4 regions of the Massilia sp. NBRC 108631 genome follow, and region 4 is predicted to be linked to each of the others. Evidence: riboswitches for the same ligand, from Rfam matches in the RefSeq annotation. Region 4 holds a riboswitch; each other region holds the start of a gene.
The links. Region 4 has a riboswitch for cobalamin ahead of AC6H42_RS32045 (TonB-dependent receptor domain-containing protein). Riboswitches for the same ligand answer to the same signal wherever they lie in the genome.
Positions count from the first base shown of each region.

Region 1 (4,004 bases), on a different contig from region 4:
GACCTGCTGCGCGAACACGCGCTCCACCAGCGCGCGCTGCCCGCTCGCCTCGGCCAGCGTTTCGCGCAGGTCGGCGATGCTGGGGTGGCGGAAGCGCCAGCGCTTGTAGTATTCCTTGAAGGCCTGTTCGGTCGCCTCCTTGCCCAGCTGCGCTTCCAGGTCGTGGAAGAGGAGGGCGCCGCGGTTGTACACCGGGCCGATGCCCTGCAGGCGCGACCAGGCGTTCTGGCCGGCCGGGTCGGCCGGGTTTTCGCGCACGGCGCCGCCCAGTTCATAGTGGAAGCCGTCGAAGCCGGGCGAGATGCCCACGGCGCGCAGCCACCAGGGTGCCGGGTACAGCTGCTGCCCGCGCTCGCGCACCATGCGCATGTTCCAGTATTCGTTCAGGCCTTCATCGAGCAGCGGTTCCTCGAATTCGTTGGAAGCGATGATGCCGTAGAAGTAGCCGTGGCCGAACTCGTGGATGTTGACCAGGTCCAGGTCGAACTCCTCCGGCGACCTGGGCACCACTTTGGTGTAGCTGTCGGCGGTGTAGAAAGTGGGATATTCCATGCCCGCCGCCGCGCCGGCGTTGTGCGGCGGCAGCACCACGGTCAGTGTCTTGTAGGGGTAGGGACCCAGCGTTTTCGAGTAGTAGGTGAGCGCGTCCTGCGCGGCCTTCAGCGACGGTGCGGCGCTGGCCTGGAACTCCGGCGCGTACAGTACCTTGATGCTGACGGGCGGGCTGCCGGCGCCGCTCCAGCTGCCGGTCAGCGGCGGGGCGTAGCGCTTGTCGGCGGTCCAGGCGAAATCGTGCACGTCGCCTTGCACGTAGTGGTGGGTGAGCATGCCGGCCTTCTCCACCGGCGCGCCCTGCAGCTCGCCGGTGGCGCCCACCGTGTATTCCTTGGGCACGGTGAGTTTCACGTCGTAGCTGCCGAAGTCGGCGTAGAACTCGGATTCGGCGTGGTATTCGTGCACGTTCCAGCGCGGCCTGGTGGCGCCCCGTTCGCCCGGCAGCTCCAGCACGCCGATCTTGGGGAACCACTGCGCCACCAGGTGGAAGCTGCCGAAGTAGCCGCTGCGGGCCAGCAGCCGTGGCAGCTGGCTGTGGAAGTCGATGGCGAGCGTGGTGCTGGCTCCCGCTTCCACCGGCTGCGGCAGGTCCAGGCGCACCACGGTGCGGTCGCTGGCGGGGCCGTCGTCCGGCTGCACGAAGGACTGCTCCACCCTGGCCCCGCCCTGCGTCACGCTGCGCAGGTCGATATGGCCCCAGTCGCCGTCCTTGGGATCGGTGCTGAACATGCCGCCGCCCATGGCGCGGTGCTCGGTGAAGAAGGTGGTGCCGGCGTGCTCGAAGGCGTTCAGGTAGAGGTGCAGGTAGACCGTGCGCACCGGCTGCGCGCTGCGGTTGCGCCAGGTGAGCTGCTGCTTGCCGTCCACCGTGTGCCTGACCGGGTCCAGCGTGGCTTCGATCCGGTAGTCCACCACGCGGTCCGACAGCGTGGCCTCGCCGCCCGTGCGCGGGCCGCCCCAGGCGTCCGGTGCGCTGGGCACCGTCACCGCGCCGGCCTGCGCCGGGGCGAAGGGAATGCCGGTGTCGGTGTAGGGCTCGGGGATGGCGATGACCTGGACTTGCGCCAGGGCCAGCGCTGCCAGCGCGGCTGCTGCGGCTGCCGTGCATATGACGGCGGCGAGCTTGCGGTAGGGGTGTGCGTTCATGCCCGCCACTATAAACCAAGCCAGTAATAAATTACCAACGTTATCAACTTTGTGCGCAGGAGTATAATGGCGGCGTTTTGGTGCCCGCGTCCATGTCCATGGATGCAGTTAAACGGGAAACACAAGGCAGCCAGCGCTCATCGGCAGCGCGGCGGCCAAGGTGTGCTGCCCCCGCAACGGTACGCAAGCGCCGCGCCCGGATTTCCGGTTCGCGCGGCAGGCTGGATCGACAACCACTGTGCAGCAGCGTCTGCGCCGGAAGGTGATCCCGTCCCGTCTTGCCAGCCCGGATACCGGCCAATCCAGGTGGAAGCGCGACAGCTTCCGTTGAATCCAGCTTGCGGGGACGCAGGCGGATGCTCACTACGCGTAAAGACACAATGAACAACTCGAATTCCCGCCGTTCGCCGGCACCGCTGGCGCTTGCCGTCGCCCTGTGCTTCTCCGCTCCTTCCGCCGCATGGGCCCAGGCCGCGGCCGAGGCGCTGGCCCCGGTGGTGGTCACCGGCGCCCGTTTCGACAGCGACCCCTCGCTGCTGCCCATCGGCGCCACCGTCATCAGCGCGGCCGAGATCCGCCGCTCCGGCGCCAGCGACGTCAACCAGGCCATCCGCAAGGTCGGCGGGGTGCTGGGCCACCAGAGCCTGGACGGCAGCCCCGATTTTGCGCTGGACCTGCGCGGCTTCGGCACCAACAGCAGCCAGAACATGGTGGTGATGCTGGACGGCGTGCGCCTGTCCGAGAACGAGCTGAGCTCGGCCATCCTGTCCACCATCCCGGTCGACTCGGTCGAACGCATCGAGATCACGCGCGGCGGCAGCAGCGTGCTGTTCGGCGACGGCGCCACCGGCGGCGTGATCCAGATCGTCACCAAGCGTCCCGGCGAACGCACGGCGGGCAGCCGTGGCAGCGTGTTCGGCGAAGTGGGCCAGTTCGGCCTGCGCGAGGGCCGCGCGGCGCTCACGCACGGCGTGGGCAACTGGGCCTTCGACCTGTCCGGCGGCGCGCTCGACACCGACAACTACCGCGACAACAACGCCTTCAAAGCGCGCAGCCTGAATGCCGGGGCGCAGCTGGCCTCCACCGACGGCCGCGCCGGCGTGCGCCTGTCGAGCACGCGCCAGGACTCGCGCTTCGCCGGCTCGCTGAGCCAGGCCCAGTTCGGCGCCAATCCGCGCCAGGCCAGCACGCCGGATGACTTCGGCTCGCTCGACAGCGACCGCTTCACCGCCTTCATTGAAGCCAAGGTGGCCGGCTACGACCTGGCCGCCGAGCTGTCGCACCGCCGCAAGGAGCTCGAAGCGACTTATGTTTTCCCCACCTCGACCTACCAGGTCGACTACGAAAGCAAGCAGACCCAGTTCTCGCCGCGCGTGCGCAAGCTGAGCCAGTTCGGCGGCGTGCTGAACGAGGCGGTGGCGGGCGTGGACTTCATCGACTGGACCCGCGACGCGAAGGGCGCCAGCCCGTCCAGGGCGACGCAGAAGTCGAAGGCGCTGTACCTGCGCGATGAAGTCAAGTGGGACGCCTTCCGCCTGGCCGCCGGCGTGCGCCGCGAATTGTTCGACAAGGCCAACACCGATCCGTCGCCGTGGTCGGTGGCCAATTACGACGTGATCCAGGGCCTGAACGCCTGGGATGTGCAGGGCAGCTACGCGCTGTCGCCGAAGGCCACGCTGCACGCCAAGATCGGCCACAGCTACCGCGTCGCCAACGCCGATGAAAACGGCTACACCCCGCTGCCGGACAGCGTGCTGCAGCCGCAGACGTCGCACGACCTGGAACTGGGCACCGCCTACACCGACGGCGGCAGCAAGCTGTCGGCGCGCGTGTTCCGGCACGAGCTGCGCAACGAGATCTTCTACGATCCGACCGCGGGCGCGTTCGGCTCCGGCGCCAACACCAACCTGGCGCCGACCAAGCGCCAGGGCTTCGAGCTGGACGCGAGCGTCGAGCTGGCGCGCGACTGGACCCTGAGCGGCCACTACCAGCGCGTGAAAGCCACCTTCACCGAAGGCGCCGTCGCCGGCCGTGAAATGGTGCTGGTGCCGAAGAACGTGCTGAGCGCGCGCCTGTCGTGGACCCCGGCCGACGGCCAGACCGCCGACATCGGCGCGCAGTGGGTGGACAGCCAGCGTTTCGGTTCCGATTTCGACAATAGCTGCGCCGCGCGCATCCCGTCCTACACCACGCTGGACGCCCGCTATGCGCGCAAGTTCGGTGCCTGGGAAGTGGCGCTGTCGGGCCTGAACCTGACAGACAAGAACTACTACGGCATGGCGTTCCAGTGCAAGGGCGGCATC
Region 1 covers NZ_BAAKJE010000190.1:35,094-39,097, reverse strand. Annotated here, with positions in the region: gene AC6H42_RS21030 (M1 family metallopeptidase) at 1-1,701, opposite strand, end outside; cobalamin riboswitch at 1,763-2,017, shown strand; gene AC6H42_RS21025 (TonB-dependent receptor) at 2,082-4,004, shown strand, end outside.
Region 1: it holds a riboswitch for cobalamin, as region 4 does, so the genes downstream of both, AC6H42_RS21025 (TonB-dependent receptor) here and AC6H42_RS32045 (TonB-dependent receptor domain-containing protein) in region 4, are expected to answer to the same signal.

Region 2 (4,004 bases), on a different contig from region 4:
CCGGATTCGATTGCCATTATCAAGGCGACGATCAAGGAGACCTGGGATTCGTGGTTCCCGCCAAAGCCATAGCGCTTCTCTGACTATTGAGGGAAGCGACGCTTTAAATGGAACGCTATTCTTCGGTACCCGGTGCAAGGCAGCCCAGCCGCACCTCATTCATTCCAGAGAGCGAACCAAGATGTCAGTAGAAAAGCGATGTGAGAACTTAGGCGTGGCATGGGAAAAGGCCTTTGGCTACGTGCAAGCCGTCAAGGTCAAGGACACGGTCTATATTTCGGGCCAACTGAGCCATGATGGCGAGGGCGCGCTAGTGGCGCCGGCCGCTCTCGATGCACATGGCAAGCCTGTCGATTTTTCCAACATGGAAGCGCAACTGCACCAGACTTACCTCAATGGCATAGCGCTGCTGGCCCGCTACGGCGCCACCCTGGACGACGTTGTCGAAGAAACTTTGTACGTGCTCGATGTTGATGCCGCCTTTACTGCCGGCGCAAAAGTCAGAAAGGCGATGTATGGTTGCGACCAGCCCCAGTGCGCAAGCAATATCATCGGTGTATCAAGGCTCGCATTTCCTTCACAATTGGTGGAAGTCACCTTCCGTGCGGTTCTTCCCGATCGCGGCTGACGCGGTTGTGGCCTGCAAATGCACTGCTGCGGCACCTGCAGCACGCCAGCTAAACCGTGCGCCAGACTCCGGCCCGGGAAGCCTTGCGGCCGCATGTCCTCGAAGGGGTATGGCAGGCCGGGGAAGCGGCCGTCGGGCAGCGCCGCGCACCACCACCTGGCTGCCCAGCGCCTTCACCATGCGCATCGTGGTTGCCCGGTTCAGCGAGGGACGCGACTGCCGCAGCGCGGATAAAACATCCACAGGGCCGGATTCGATGAAACGATTCATGAAACGACACTCCCACGAATATTCAGTCAATTCAATGACTTGCACGCGATGCACGCGTTTTCGTGAGGCGATACTTTGCAAGGTCATGCGTAAAAAACAAATTACGTTTACGTAAACGTCATGTGTTGTGCTAATCTTTATTTAACAGGTGCGCCGGGCAAGTTCTTGTCCTGCGTTAAACGGGAAAGTGGTCGGCGCGTACCCATCATCGCGTGCCCCAAGCCCCTGCTGCCTCCGCAACGGTAGGCAAGTGCGGCTGCTTCATTCACGCCACTGGTCCACCAGACTGGGAAGGCGAAGCAGCAAGACTTGCAAGCCCGGATACCGGCCTGTTGATCTTCAGCGCCGCCCGCTCCATGGCGGCGCAGGGTCTGGCCACGTGCGGAAGGCGCGTGGCGGGTGCCGCGCGGCGGGAGACGCCGTTCGGCTTACTTTTGCAGACTGGCGGCACAACGCGCGCTTGAGACGTGCCCGCGCCGCCCAACAAGGAACGCACACCATGGCTACTGCTATTCCCACCGTCAAACTCCTCATCAACGGCGCTTTCATCGACTCGCGCACCGAGCACTGGAGCGATGTGGTCAACCCCGCCACCCAGGAAGTGATCGCCCGCGTGCCGCACGCCACGCCCGGCGAAATGGCGCAAGCCGTCGCCGCCGCGAAGACGGCCTTCCAGACCTGGCGCAAAACGCCCATCGGCGCCCGCGCCCGCATCTTCCTCAAGTACCAGGCCCTGATCCGCGAGCACATGGCCGAACTGGCCGCCCTGCTCACCGCCGAGCAGGGCAAGACCCTGGCCGACGCCGAGGGCGACGTGTTTCGCGGCCTGGAAGTGGTGGAGCACGCGGCCAACATCGGCCAGCTGCAGATGGGCGAGCTGGCCAGCAACGTGGCCGGCGGCGTGGACACCTATACCGTGCACCAGCCGCTGGGCGTGTGCGCCGGCATCACGCCGTTCAACTTCCCGGCCATGATTCCGCTGTGGATGTTCCCGATGGCTATCGCCTGCGGCAATACCTTCATCCTCAAGCCCTCCGAGCAGGACCCGATGGTGACCATGCGCCTGGCCGAGCTGGCGCTGCAGGCGGGAATTCCGGCGGGCGTGCTGAACGTGGTGCACGGCGGCGCGGACGTGGTCAACGCCATCTGCGACCATCCCGATATCAAGGCCGTGTCCTTCGTCGGCTCCACTACGGTCGGCACGCATGTGTACCAGCGCGCCACGCTGGCCGGCAAGCGCGCGCAGTGCATGATGGGCGCGAAGAACCACGCCATCGTGCTGCCGGACGCGCACCGCGAGCAGACCCTGAACAATCTCGCTGGAGCGGCGTTCGGCGCGGCAGGCCAGCGCTGCATGGCGCTGTCGGTGGTGATCCTGGTCGGCCAAGCGCAGCAGTGGTTGCCGGACCTGGTGAAGAAGGCGCAGACGCTGTCCATCAACGCCGGCGCTGAGCCTGGCACCGACATCGGTCCGCTGATCTCGCGCAAGGCCAAGGCCCGCGTGCATCAGCTGATCGGCCAGGGCGTCGAGGAAGGCGCGAAGCTGGAGCTGGACGGACGAGCGCCGACCGTGCCCGGCTACGAAAGCGGCAACTTCGTCGGCCCCACCGTGTTCTCCGGCGTGACGCAGGACATGGCGGTCTACAAGGAGGAGATCTTCGGCCCGGTGCTGTGCGTGATGCACGCGGCCACGCTGAAGGAAGCCATCGCCATCATCAACGCCAACCCGAACGGCAACGGCACGGCACTGTTCACGCAGTCCGGCGCGGCGGCCCGCACCTTCGAGGAGGACGTGGATGCGGGCCAGGTCGGCATCAACGTGCCAATCCCGGTACCGGTGCCGCTGTTCTCCTTCACCGGCTCGCGCGGCTCCAAGCTGGGCGACCTTGGCCCCTACGGCAAGCAGGTAGTGGCCTTCTACACCCAGACCAAAACCATCACCGCACGCTGGTTCGACGACGCGGCGGTGACAGCAGGCGTGAACACGACCATCTCGCTCAAGTAAGGAGCCCGTCATGGACTTCGAACTGAACGAGGACCAGCGCGCCTACCAGGACGCCGCGCGCCAGTTCGCCGCGCGCGAAATGGCGGCGCAGGCTGCACGCTGGGACGCGGAAAGCATCTTTCCGCGCCAGACCATCGCGCATGCCGGCGAGCTCGGATTCTGCGGCCTGTATGTGCCGCAGGCCATGGGCGGGCTGGGCCTGTCGCGGCTGGACGCCACCGTGGTGTTCGAGGAGCTGGCGCGCGCCTGCCCTTCCACCACGGCTTATCTCACCATCCACAACATGGCCAGCGCCATGATCGCGCAGTGGGCCCAGCCCGAGGTACGCGAGGAATGGATAGCCGACCTGGCGGCGGGCCGCAAGCTGGCCTCCTATTGCCTGACCGAGCCCGGCGCAGGTTCGGACGCCGCTTCGCTGACCACCGCCGCCGCGCTGGAGGACGGCATGTACGTCATCACAGGCGGCAAGGCCTTCATTTCAGGTGCCGGCGCGACGGACGCGCTGGTGGTGATGGCGCGTACCGGCGGGGCCGGCGCGGGCGGCATATCGGCCTTTTTGGTGCCCGCCAACACGCCCGGCATCAGCTACGGCCGGGAGGAAGAGAAGATGGGCTGGAACAGCCAGCCCACGCGCGCCATCAGCTTTGACGACGTGCCCGTGCCCGCCTCGCACCTGCTGGGCCGCGAAGGCGACGGCTTCAAGCTGGCCATGCGCGGGCTGGACGGAGGCCGCATCAACATTGCCACCTGCTCCATCGGCGCGGCGCAGGCTGCACTGAACAGCGCACAGCGCCATATGGGCGAGCGGGTGCAGTTCAAGCGCGTGCTGGGCGACTTCCAGGCCTTGCAGTTCAAGCTGGCCGATATGCAGACCGGCCTGGTGGCGGCGCGCCAGATGGTGCGGCTGGCCGCCACCAAGCTCGATGCGGGCGCGGCCAACGCGGGCATCTACTGCGCCATGGCCAAGCGGCTGGCGACGGATACCGGCTTCACAGTCTGCAACGAAGCGCTGCAGATCCACGGCGGCTACGGCTACCTGCGCGACTATCCGCTGGAGCGCTTCCTGCGCGACGTGCGGGTGCACCAGATTTTGGAAGGCAC
Region 2 covers NZ_BAAKJE010000061.1:35,068-39,071, forward strand. Annotated here, with positions in the region: gene AC6H42_RS06820 (thiamine pyrophosphate-requiring protein) at 1-72, shown strand, start outside; gene AC6H42_RS06825 (RidA family protein) at 182-628, shown strand; partial or broken gene AC6H42_RS06830 (hypothetical protein) at 664-771, opposite strand; cobalamin riboswitch at 1,028-1,245, shown strand; gene AC6H42_RS06835 (CoA-acylating methylmalonate-semialdehyde dehydrogenase) at 1,398-2,903, shown strand; gene AC6H42_RS06840 (acyl-CoA dehydrogenase family protein) at 2,914-4,004, shown strand, end outside.
Region 2: it holds a riboswitch for cobalamin, as region 4 does, so the genes downstream of both, AC6H42_RS06835 (CoA-acylating methylmalonate-semialdehyde dehydrogenase) here and AC6H42_RS32045 (TonB-dependent receptor domain-containing protein) in region 4, are expected to answer to the same signal.

Region 3 (4,004 bases), on a different contig from region 4:
CTTGGCCAGCGATGAATGGAAATAGTTTGCCGCCTGCATGGCGATGGCGATGAACAGTATGGTCCAGTAAGGCGCGCTGCCGCCGATGCGGGGCCAGGTCGCCGGCCAGCGCCGCTTCGCCAGTTCCAGCGTGAGCACCGACAACGACAGGTAGACCGGCAGCTGTATCATCGGATTGACGTCGAGCAGGGTGTGGAAGGAGAAGCCGGTGATGTAGCCGGCGGCGTGCTTGATCCAGTAAATGTAGAAGCCGCAGTACAGCAGCCAGGCCGGGCGCCGCATGGACAGCAGCGCCGCCATTGCGGCCATCAGCCATGCCAGGTTGAGAATGGACTGGCTCCAGCCCTTGAAATCGTGCGCGACGGCGGGCAGCGAAGGGTAGAGCAGCAGGCTGTACACGCCGCACGCCATGCCCACGCCGCGCATCAGCGTGGCGAGCGGGCGCGGCACGGAAGCGTAGCTGACGCCGGAGGCGGCGAGGCAGGCGGCCGCCACGGCCATCAGCGCCGGCAGCGTGGTGGACGGGTACCAGCGCAGCACGTCCTCCAGCAGCCAATAGGCCTGGAACACGGCTGCCGAGAGCACGGCAACGCTGGCGATGACGAATGCGTCGGCCGCCGGCGCTAGCGGCATGCCGGACGGTTTTGCCGCACCATAAGCTGACGGTTCCATGGGCTTCCTTTGTCCGTGACATTCAACACTAACCGCCGGCCGCGCCGCCCGTCCACCGCAACGAACAGGTTTCATGACCAAGCTCAATACGGTAGAATCGCGGCATTAACGTGATTGGTGCCCTCCCGCTTGCCGGCTGGAGGGTGAAACGGGAAGCCGGTGACGCGCGGGATTTTCATCTCGCGCCAGTCCGGCGCAGCCCCCGCTGCTGTAAGCCTGACGACTTCGATCGAACGCCACTGTGCACCGCACGGGAAGGCAGGGTTGAGGAAGGATGAAGGCCAGCCAGAAGACCGGCCAGTCACGAAGATTGCGCAAGGCCCGGGGTGTGGCTTTGCCTGTTTTCCTGCGCGCCCGGCGCGCAGCTACTGGTTAAAGTTCAAATTGAGCACCTCCATACTCCTGCGGCTGGCCGCAGCGCTGTTGTGCGCCTGCGCCTGTGCGCACGCGCCGGCCGCCACCCTGTTCGCCATCGTCACCGAGCGCGCCGCGCCGGCCGCCATCGAGGCTGCGCACCGCCACCTGGCCAGCCATCCGCAGGACCGCATCGTGCTGCGCACGCCCGCCCAGTGGATGGCCGCCAGCGAGCGCGAAGCCGGCCTCTTGCTCAGGCAGGCCGACACGGTGCTGGCGGTGTCCCTGTTCGGCGATCCGGCGCGCCGCCTGAAAGAGGTGTTGCCGCGCCACGCCAGGCCGCAAACGCCGGTGCTGGCCTTCAATGGCGAAGCCAGTCTCAGCCTGATGAGCCGTGATCCGCACGCCAGGCTGCACGACTTCTCGCCGGACACGCTGCGCGAACTGTCGTCCGAGGCGCCGCCCGCAGCGGCCCTGAAGGCGGCCCAGGCCAACCCCGCCGCCAGCCGCTGGCTGGCCGCGCGCCGCGTGTGGCAGGCCGGCGGCGCCGACAATACGGCGGCGCTGTTCGCGCATTTGCTCAATCCGTCCGTGGCGCTGGCCGGCCCGCAGCCGGAACCGACGCTGCGCCTGCGCGTGGGCCAGCGCGAACTGACCGACGCGGCCGCGTGGGGCAAGGCCGCGCAACTGGGTCTGAAGCCGCGGCCCACCGTGGTGGTACTGGATCTGTCCAATATGGATAGCGCGGTTCCCGCCGCCGTGTGCCAGCGCATCGAACAGCGCGGCCAGCCCTGCGTGCAGGTGCTCACGCGCTGGGGCGGGGCTTCGCGCGAGGCGCTGGAGCGCCTGCCCGAGCTGATCGCGCCGGCGCAGCCGGCGGCGCTGGTGGTGCTGCAGGACTTCGTGGTGGGCGCGGCCGAGGGGCGCGAAGCGGTCACCGAAGCGTTCAAGCGGCTCAATGTCCCGGTGTTCAAGGCCATCCGCCTGTCCGACCGCACCGCCGTGCAGTGGCGCCTGTCGCCGGACGGCCTGCCGCCGGACTCGGTGCAATACCGCGTGGCGCTGCCCGAACTGCAGGGTATCGGCCAGCCCATCGTGGTGGCCGCGCTGGGCCAGGCGCAGCTGGACCGCCGCACCGGCATCGAGAACCGTCCGCCGGTGCTGCTGCCCGAGGAGGCCGACCGGTTGTCCGCGCGCGTGAGCCGCTGGCTGGCGCTGCGCGGCAAGGCCAATGGCGATAAGCGCGTGGCGCTGATCTATTACAACCATCCGCCGGGCCGCCAGAACATCGGCGCCGACAACCTGGACGTGCCGGCCTCGCTGTTCGACATGCTGCATGCGATGAAGAACGCCGGCTACATGGTGGGCACGCTGCCCGGCTCGCCGCAAGCGCTGCTGGACATGATCATGGCGCACGGCGTGAACCTGCCGGAGGACCGCGCCGCGCTGCGGGAGCTGAGCGGCACGGTAAACAGCGTCAGCGCTGCGGACTATGCGCGCTGGTTCGGCACCCTGCCGCCGCGCGTGCAGGGCGAGATGACCAGCGGCCTGCTGGGCCGCCTGCACGCCGACGTGCTGGAAGCGGAAGCCGCCGGCGAACGCGCGCTGGGCCGCAAGCAGGCCGAAGTCATCATCAAGGAATTGCAGCACCTGGTGGAAGGCGCCGACCACCCGCAGCGCGACGCGGCGATCCGCGACCTGGCGGCGCTGGCCGAGGGCTATCACGCCTGCCTGGACGTGGGTGCTACCAGCCCGCGCGGTGCAAAGGCGCGGGCCAGGGGCGCGAGCACCGGCTGCGCGGCCTTGGCGCCACTTAGCAAGCGGCTGTCCGGCTACGGCATCGAAGGCTTGAAAGGCTGGGGCGCTGCGCCCGGCAAGATCATGGTCGACAGCGGCAAACTGCTGGTGCCCGGCCTGGTGTTCGGTAATGTGTTCATCGGTCCGCAGCCGCCGCGCGGCTGGGAAGTGGATGAGGAGCTGCTGCACGCGAACACCAGCATCACGCCGCCGCACCAGTACCTGGGCTACTACCACTGGCTGCGCGACCGCTTCAAAGCCGACGCGCTGGTGCACGTGGGTCGCCATTCCACCTATGAGTTCTTGCCCGGCAAAGCGGTCGGCCTGAGTTCCGACGACTATCCCAGCCTGATCGCCGGCGACCTGCCCGGCATCTACCCCTACATCGTCGATGGCGTGGGCGAGGGCACGCAGGCCAAGCGGCGCGGGCTGGCCGTCATCGTCGACCACCTGACGCCGCCGTTGGCATCCACGCCGCTGTACGACGATCTGCTGGCCCTGCGCCAGGTGGTGGAGAGCTTCGAGGCCGCCAGTTCGGAGTCGCTCAAGACGCAGGCCGCCGCGTTGATGCGCGAACGCGTCAACGCGCTCAACCTGAAGGCTGAGCTGGAAGCATCCATGGCCGACGTGCTGGCCGTGCGCGGCATCGGCTTCGACGCAGCCGACGACGACTTGCTGGCGCATGAGGTGGGCCACTACCTGACCAAGCTGCAGGAAAAATTCATGCCGCACGGCCTGCACGTTTTCGGCCGCCCGTGGAAGCAGGAGTCGATCGACCTGATGCTCGATTCGATGAAGAAGGGTGGCATCGACGGCCCGGAGATTGCCGAACAGCTGGCCGATTCGCCGCGCCGCGAGATGCGGGCGCTGCTGGCCGGGCTGGATGGCGAATACATCGAACCGGGCAAGGGCAACGACCCGCTGCGCTCGCCCGAAGCGCTGCCCACCGGCCGCAATTTCCACGCGGTGGACGGGGACATCCTGCCGACCCGCCTGGGCTACCAGCTGGGCGAGCGCATGGCTGCCAAGGCCAACACGGGCAAAGGCGCAGACACTTCCGCCAAGGGCAGCGAAGGCATCATCCTGTGGGCCTCCGACGCGGTGCGCGACGAGGGCGTGATGGTGGCGTTCGCGCTGGCCATGATGGGCGCCGAGCCGGTGTGGAACGCGCGCGGTATCGT
Region 3 covers NZ_BAAKJE010000075.1:66,308-70,311, forward strand. Annotated here, with positions in the region: gene AC6H42_RS09800 (hypothetical protein) at 1-672, opposite strand, end outside; cobalamin riboswitch at 771-988, shown strand; gene AC6H42_RS09805 (cobaltochelatase subunit CobN) at 1,057-4,004, shown strand, end outside.
Region 3: it holds a riboswitch for cobalamin, as region 4 does, so the genes downstream of both, AC6H42_RS09805 (cobaltochelatase subunit CobN) here and AC6H42_RS32045 (TonB-dependent receptor domain-containing protein) in region 4, are expected to answer to the same signal.

Region 4 (4,004 bases):
TTACTTGATACCGTAGCGTACAGCGGCGAAGAACTTGGCGCCCGGCGTGGCGTAGTTGCGCGCCACCTCGTAGTTCTTGTCGGTGACGTTGTTCATGCGCGCCAGTACCGACCAGTCGCGCGCGAACTGCCAGGTGGCATACAGGTTCAGCAGGCTGTAGCCGCCCAGGCGGTTGCGGTTGGCAGCGTCGTCGAAGCGGCTGCCGGAAACCTGCAGTTCGGCGCCGGCGGTCAGCGCGCCTGCGGCGTATTCTACGCTGGCGTTGCCGTGTTTTTTAGAGCGGCGCGCCAGCGATTTGCCGGTGGTCTCATCCTTCGGGTCTTGCCAGTCCGCGTTGGCGGCCACGGTGAAGGCGCCGATGCGGCGGCCGGCGTTCAGCGATACGCCTTCCAGCATGGCGTGGTTCACGTTGTACGAGCAGCTGCCTTTGCGGGTCGGGTCCGGGCATGGCGTGGTGGTCACCAGCATGTCGGTCAGCTTGTTGCGGTAGATGCTGGCGCCGAATTCGGTCACGCCGTCGTCGTACTGCAGGCTCGCTTCGCCGTTGCGGCCCTGCTCAGGCTTGTTGTTCTCGTAGCCAAAGCCCGGGTAGTACAGCTCGTTGAAGGTGGGCGCACGGAAGCTGGTGCCGAAGCTGGCGCTGGCGCGCAGCGCGCTGCTGAAGCGGTAGCCGTAGCCGGCCGAACCGGTGGTCTTGGTGCCGTATTGCGAGCTGTCGTCCGCGCGCAGGCCGAAGGTGGCCAGGTGCGCGCCGCGCTTCAGGCTGTAGGCACCGGCGTAGGAGTCGGTCTTGCGAACCTTGCCCAGTGCGGGCGTGGAGCCGGAGACCACCTTCTCTTCGCGGTGGCCGAACAGCACTTGCAGCGTGTCCTCGCCGATGCGGATGTCGTTTTGCCAGGTGACGTCGGTCTGCTTGCTGTCGATGCGGCTGTAGGAGCTGGCCACGCCGGTGTCGGAGATCGAGGTGTCTTCTGCCTTGGCCAGCTGCACGGTGCTGTACCAGTTGTCCATGACCTGGTTTTTGCTGAACACGCCCAGGTTGGCCAGCTTGGTCTGGCTGCGCGTATCGTAGCGGCTGGCGCCGCTGTCGAACTGGCCGTTGGTGCGGCTGTTCAGGAATACCAGGCCCAGGTCGTGGCCCTTGGCCAGTTCGAATCCGAACTGGCCGGAAGTGCTGGTGCGCTCGTAGCCGTCATCGTCCGCGTTGTAGTTGCTGGTGCCTGGCTTGGTGGACGAGAAGCCGTCCGACTGTTCACGGCCGGCGCTGATGGCGTAGCTGAAGCTGTTGTCGCCTGCGCTGGCACCGGAAATGCTGGCGTCGTACTTGCGGGTCTGGTCGCTGCCCACGCCGGCGGAGGCGGCCACGTTCGGCGCACCGGCGCCTTTTTTAGTGAAGATCTGCACCACGCCGCCGATGGCGTCGGCGCCGTACAGGGTGCTCATCGGGCCGTATACGATCTCGATGCGTTCGATGGCCTGCAGCGGAATGCCGGACCAGCTGGCCGTGCCGGAGGTGATCGAACCGATGCGCACGCCGTCCACCAGCACCACGGTCTGGTTGGCATTGGCGCCGCGCAGGTAGACGCTGGAGTTGGTGCCCGGGCCGCCGTTGCGGGCGATTTCGATGCCGCGCTGGCGCTGCAGCAGGTCGGTGATGGAGCCGGCGCCGGAACGGGCGATGTCTTCCGCTTGCAAGGTGACGACGTCGCTCAGCACATCGCGCTGCAGTTGCGCCGAGCGGGTGGCGGTGACGATGACGGCGTCCGATACGGTGATCTGGGCGAAGGAAGGCGCGGCCATAGCCATGGCCAGCGACGTCAGGGCCGCGTGCCGGATTACAGGAAAGCTCATAGTATTTCTTTGTATAGTATGCAACCAGCCTACTTCCCCGTGGGCTGGATTGAACAGATGCGCGCTGCGCATCCACCTGCTTTGGCCGGTATCCGGGCTCGCAAGTTGAACTGCCTTACCTTCCCATGCAGTGCACAGTGGTTTGTCGGAGGCAGCTTGTCGCCGTGGGCGACACTTGTTTACCGTTGCGGGGGCAGCACACGTTGGCCGTTTTCCTGGTAGGGGCGCGGCTTCGTGTTTCCCGTTTAACTGCGCGCATGGGCATGCGCGCGGGCACCAAAACCCCGCCATTATACGGACTTCAGGCCACGGCTTCCAGAATGACAGTCTCGCCGTAGGCGATCTTGTGCGGCAAGGCGGCGGCCCGCAGCGCGATCTCGGCCAGCGGCAGGCCGCCTTGCAGGCCCGCCTCGAGCGCCACCATCAGGCGGATCGTGCCAGCGTGGCAGATGATGGCAACTTCATGCGCGCCGCGCGCTCGCCCGTCGCAGGCGGCCCCGCTGTGCCGGGCAAGCAGCTCGGCGCGGAAGGCTGCCACGCGTTCGGCCACTTGCAGCACGCTCTCGCCGCCGCCGGGACGGTAGCAGGCCAGGTCCGCCGCCCAGGCATCCACTTCGGTGCGCGGGATATCGTCCCAGCTGCGCCGCTCCCAGGCGCCGAAGTCCATCTCCGCCAGGCGCGCATCCAGCGTGTGGGCGCCGAGCAGGCTAGTCAGGGCGGTGCAGCGCTGTAAAGGGCTGGAGTAGAGCGGCGTGCCGGGCGGGATGCTGGCGCTGGCCAGCAGCGCGGCGTGCACGCGCGCGACGTCGTGCGGCGCGGCGGCCAGGTCGGTGCTGCCGTAGCAGACGCCCGGCGCCACCAGCGGTTGCGGATGACGGACCAGGATCAGGCGCATCGGCTGCCCCTGTCCCTGCCGCGACGCGGCCGGGCTGGCGCCAGCGCCGCCGCTGCCCATGTGTTCATGCCGCCCACGCGCCGTGGCCAAGGCCGGCCAGCACGCACAGGTAAATCAGCACTTCGGCCAGTTGCTGCACCGCGCCCAAACAGTCGCCCGTGTAGCCGCCGATGCGGCGTGCGCATTTGCGACCCAGCCAGGCGGCTGCGGCCAGCGCGGCCAGCAAGGCGGCGCAAATGGACAACCACGGCAGCCATCCCGCCGCGCCGATCGCCGCTGCAGGCAACGCTGTGCAGACGCATGCGATGGCAAATTCGTCCCCACTCATCTCCTGCGCCATCGGCTTGGCCTTGCCTTCCGCGCGCGCGTATTCCATGCGCCAGATCAGCGAGGTGGCGGCGAGGCGCGACAGCGGGTGCGCCAGGAACAGCGCGGCCACCGCCGTGGCGGGCGGCAGCATGGCCAGCACCGTGCACTTCACCGCCAGCAGGCAGATGGTGCCGATCGCGCCGTACGCGCCAATGCGCGAATCCTTCATGATCTCCAGCACGCGCTCGCGCGTCATGCCGCCGCCGAAGCCGTCGCACATGTCGGCAAAGCCGTCTTCATGGAAAGCGCCGGTGGCGTAAATGCCGGCGGCCGTCGCCAGCAGCACGGCCACCGGCGCGGGGAACACGAAGGCAGCCGCCGCATACACGGCCGCAGCGAGGGCGGCTACCACCAGCCCTACCAGCGGGAAATAACGCGACGCGTGGTGCAGCCACGCGGAATCGAAACCTACCCACGCTGGAATGGGCAACCGCGTGAAAAACTGCAGTGCGATGAAGAACAGGCGCAGCTGGTGAAGGGGGGCACGGAGCGCGTGACGCATGGCGGGCGCTTACTCGGACTTTTCGCTGACCTGGGCCGACTCGAAGGTCGCCATCTGGTTCACGAAGTTCACCGCCGCTTGCAGCAGCGGCAAGGCCAGTGCGCTTCCGGTACCTTCGCCCAGGCGCAGGCCCAGGTTCAACAACGGGCGCGCGCCCAGGTTGTCCAGCATCAGCTTGTGTCCACTCTCGTCCGAGCAATGCGCGAACACGCAGTAGTCGAGGATGGCCGGCTGCAGGCGCGCGGCCACCAGTAGCGCGCTGGTGACGATGAAACCGTCGATCAGCAGCACCTTGCGCATTTCGGCCGCCTTCAGCATGGCGCCCGCCATCATGGCAATCTCGAAGCCGCCGAATGCCGCGAGCACGCCCAGTGGATCGGAGATGTC
Region 4 covers NZ_BAAKJE010000301.1:930-4,933, reverse strand. Annotated here, with positions in the region: gene AC6H42_RS32045 (TonB-dependent receptor domain-containing protein) at 1-1,851, opposite strand; cobalamin riboswitch at 1,918-2,147, opposite strand; gene AC6H42_RS32040 (histidine phosphatase family protein) at 2,153-2,806, opposite strand; gene AC6H42_RS32035 (adenosylcobinamide-GDP ribazoletransferase) at 2,811-3,617, opposite strand; gene cobT (nicotinate-nucleotide--dimethylbenzimidazole phosphoribosyltransferase) at 3,627-4,004, opposite strand, start outside.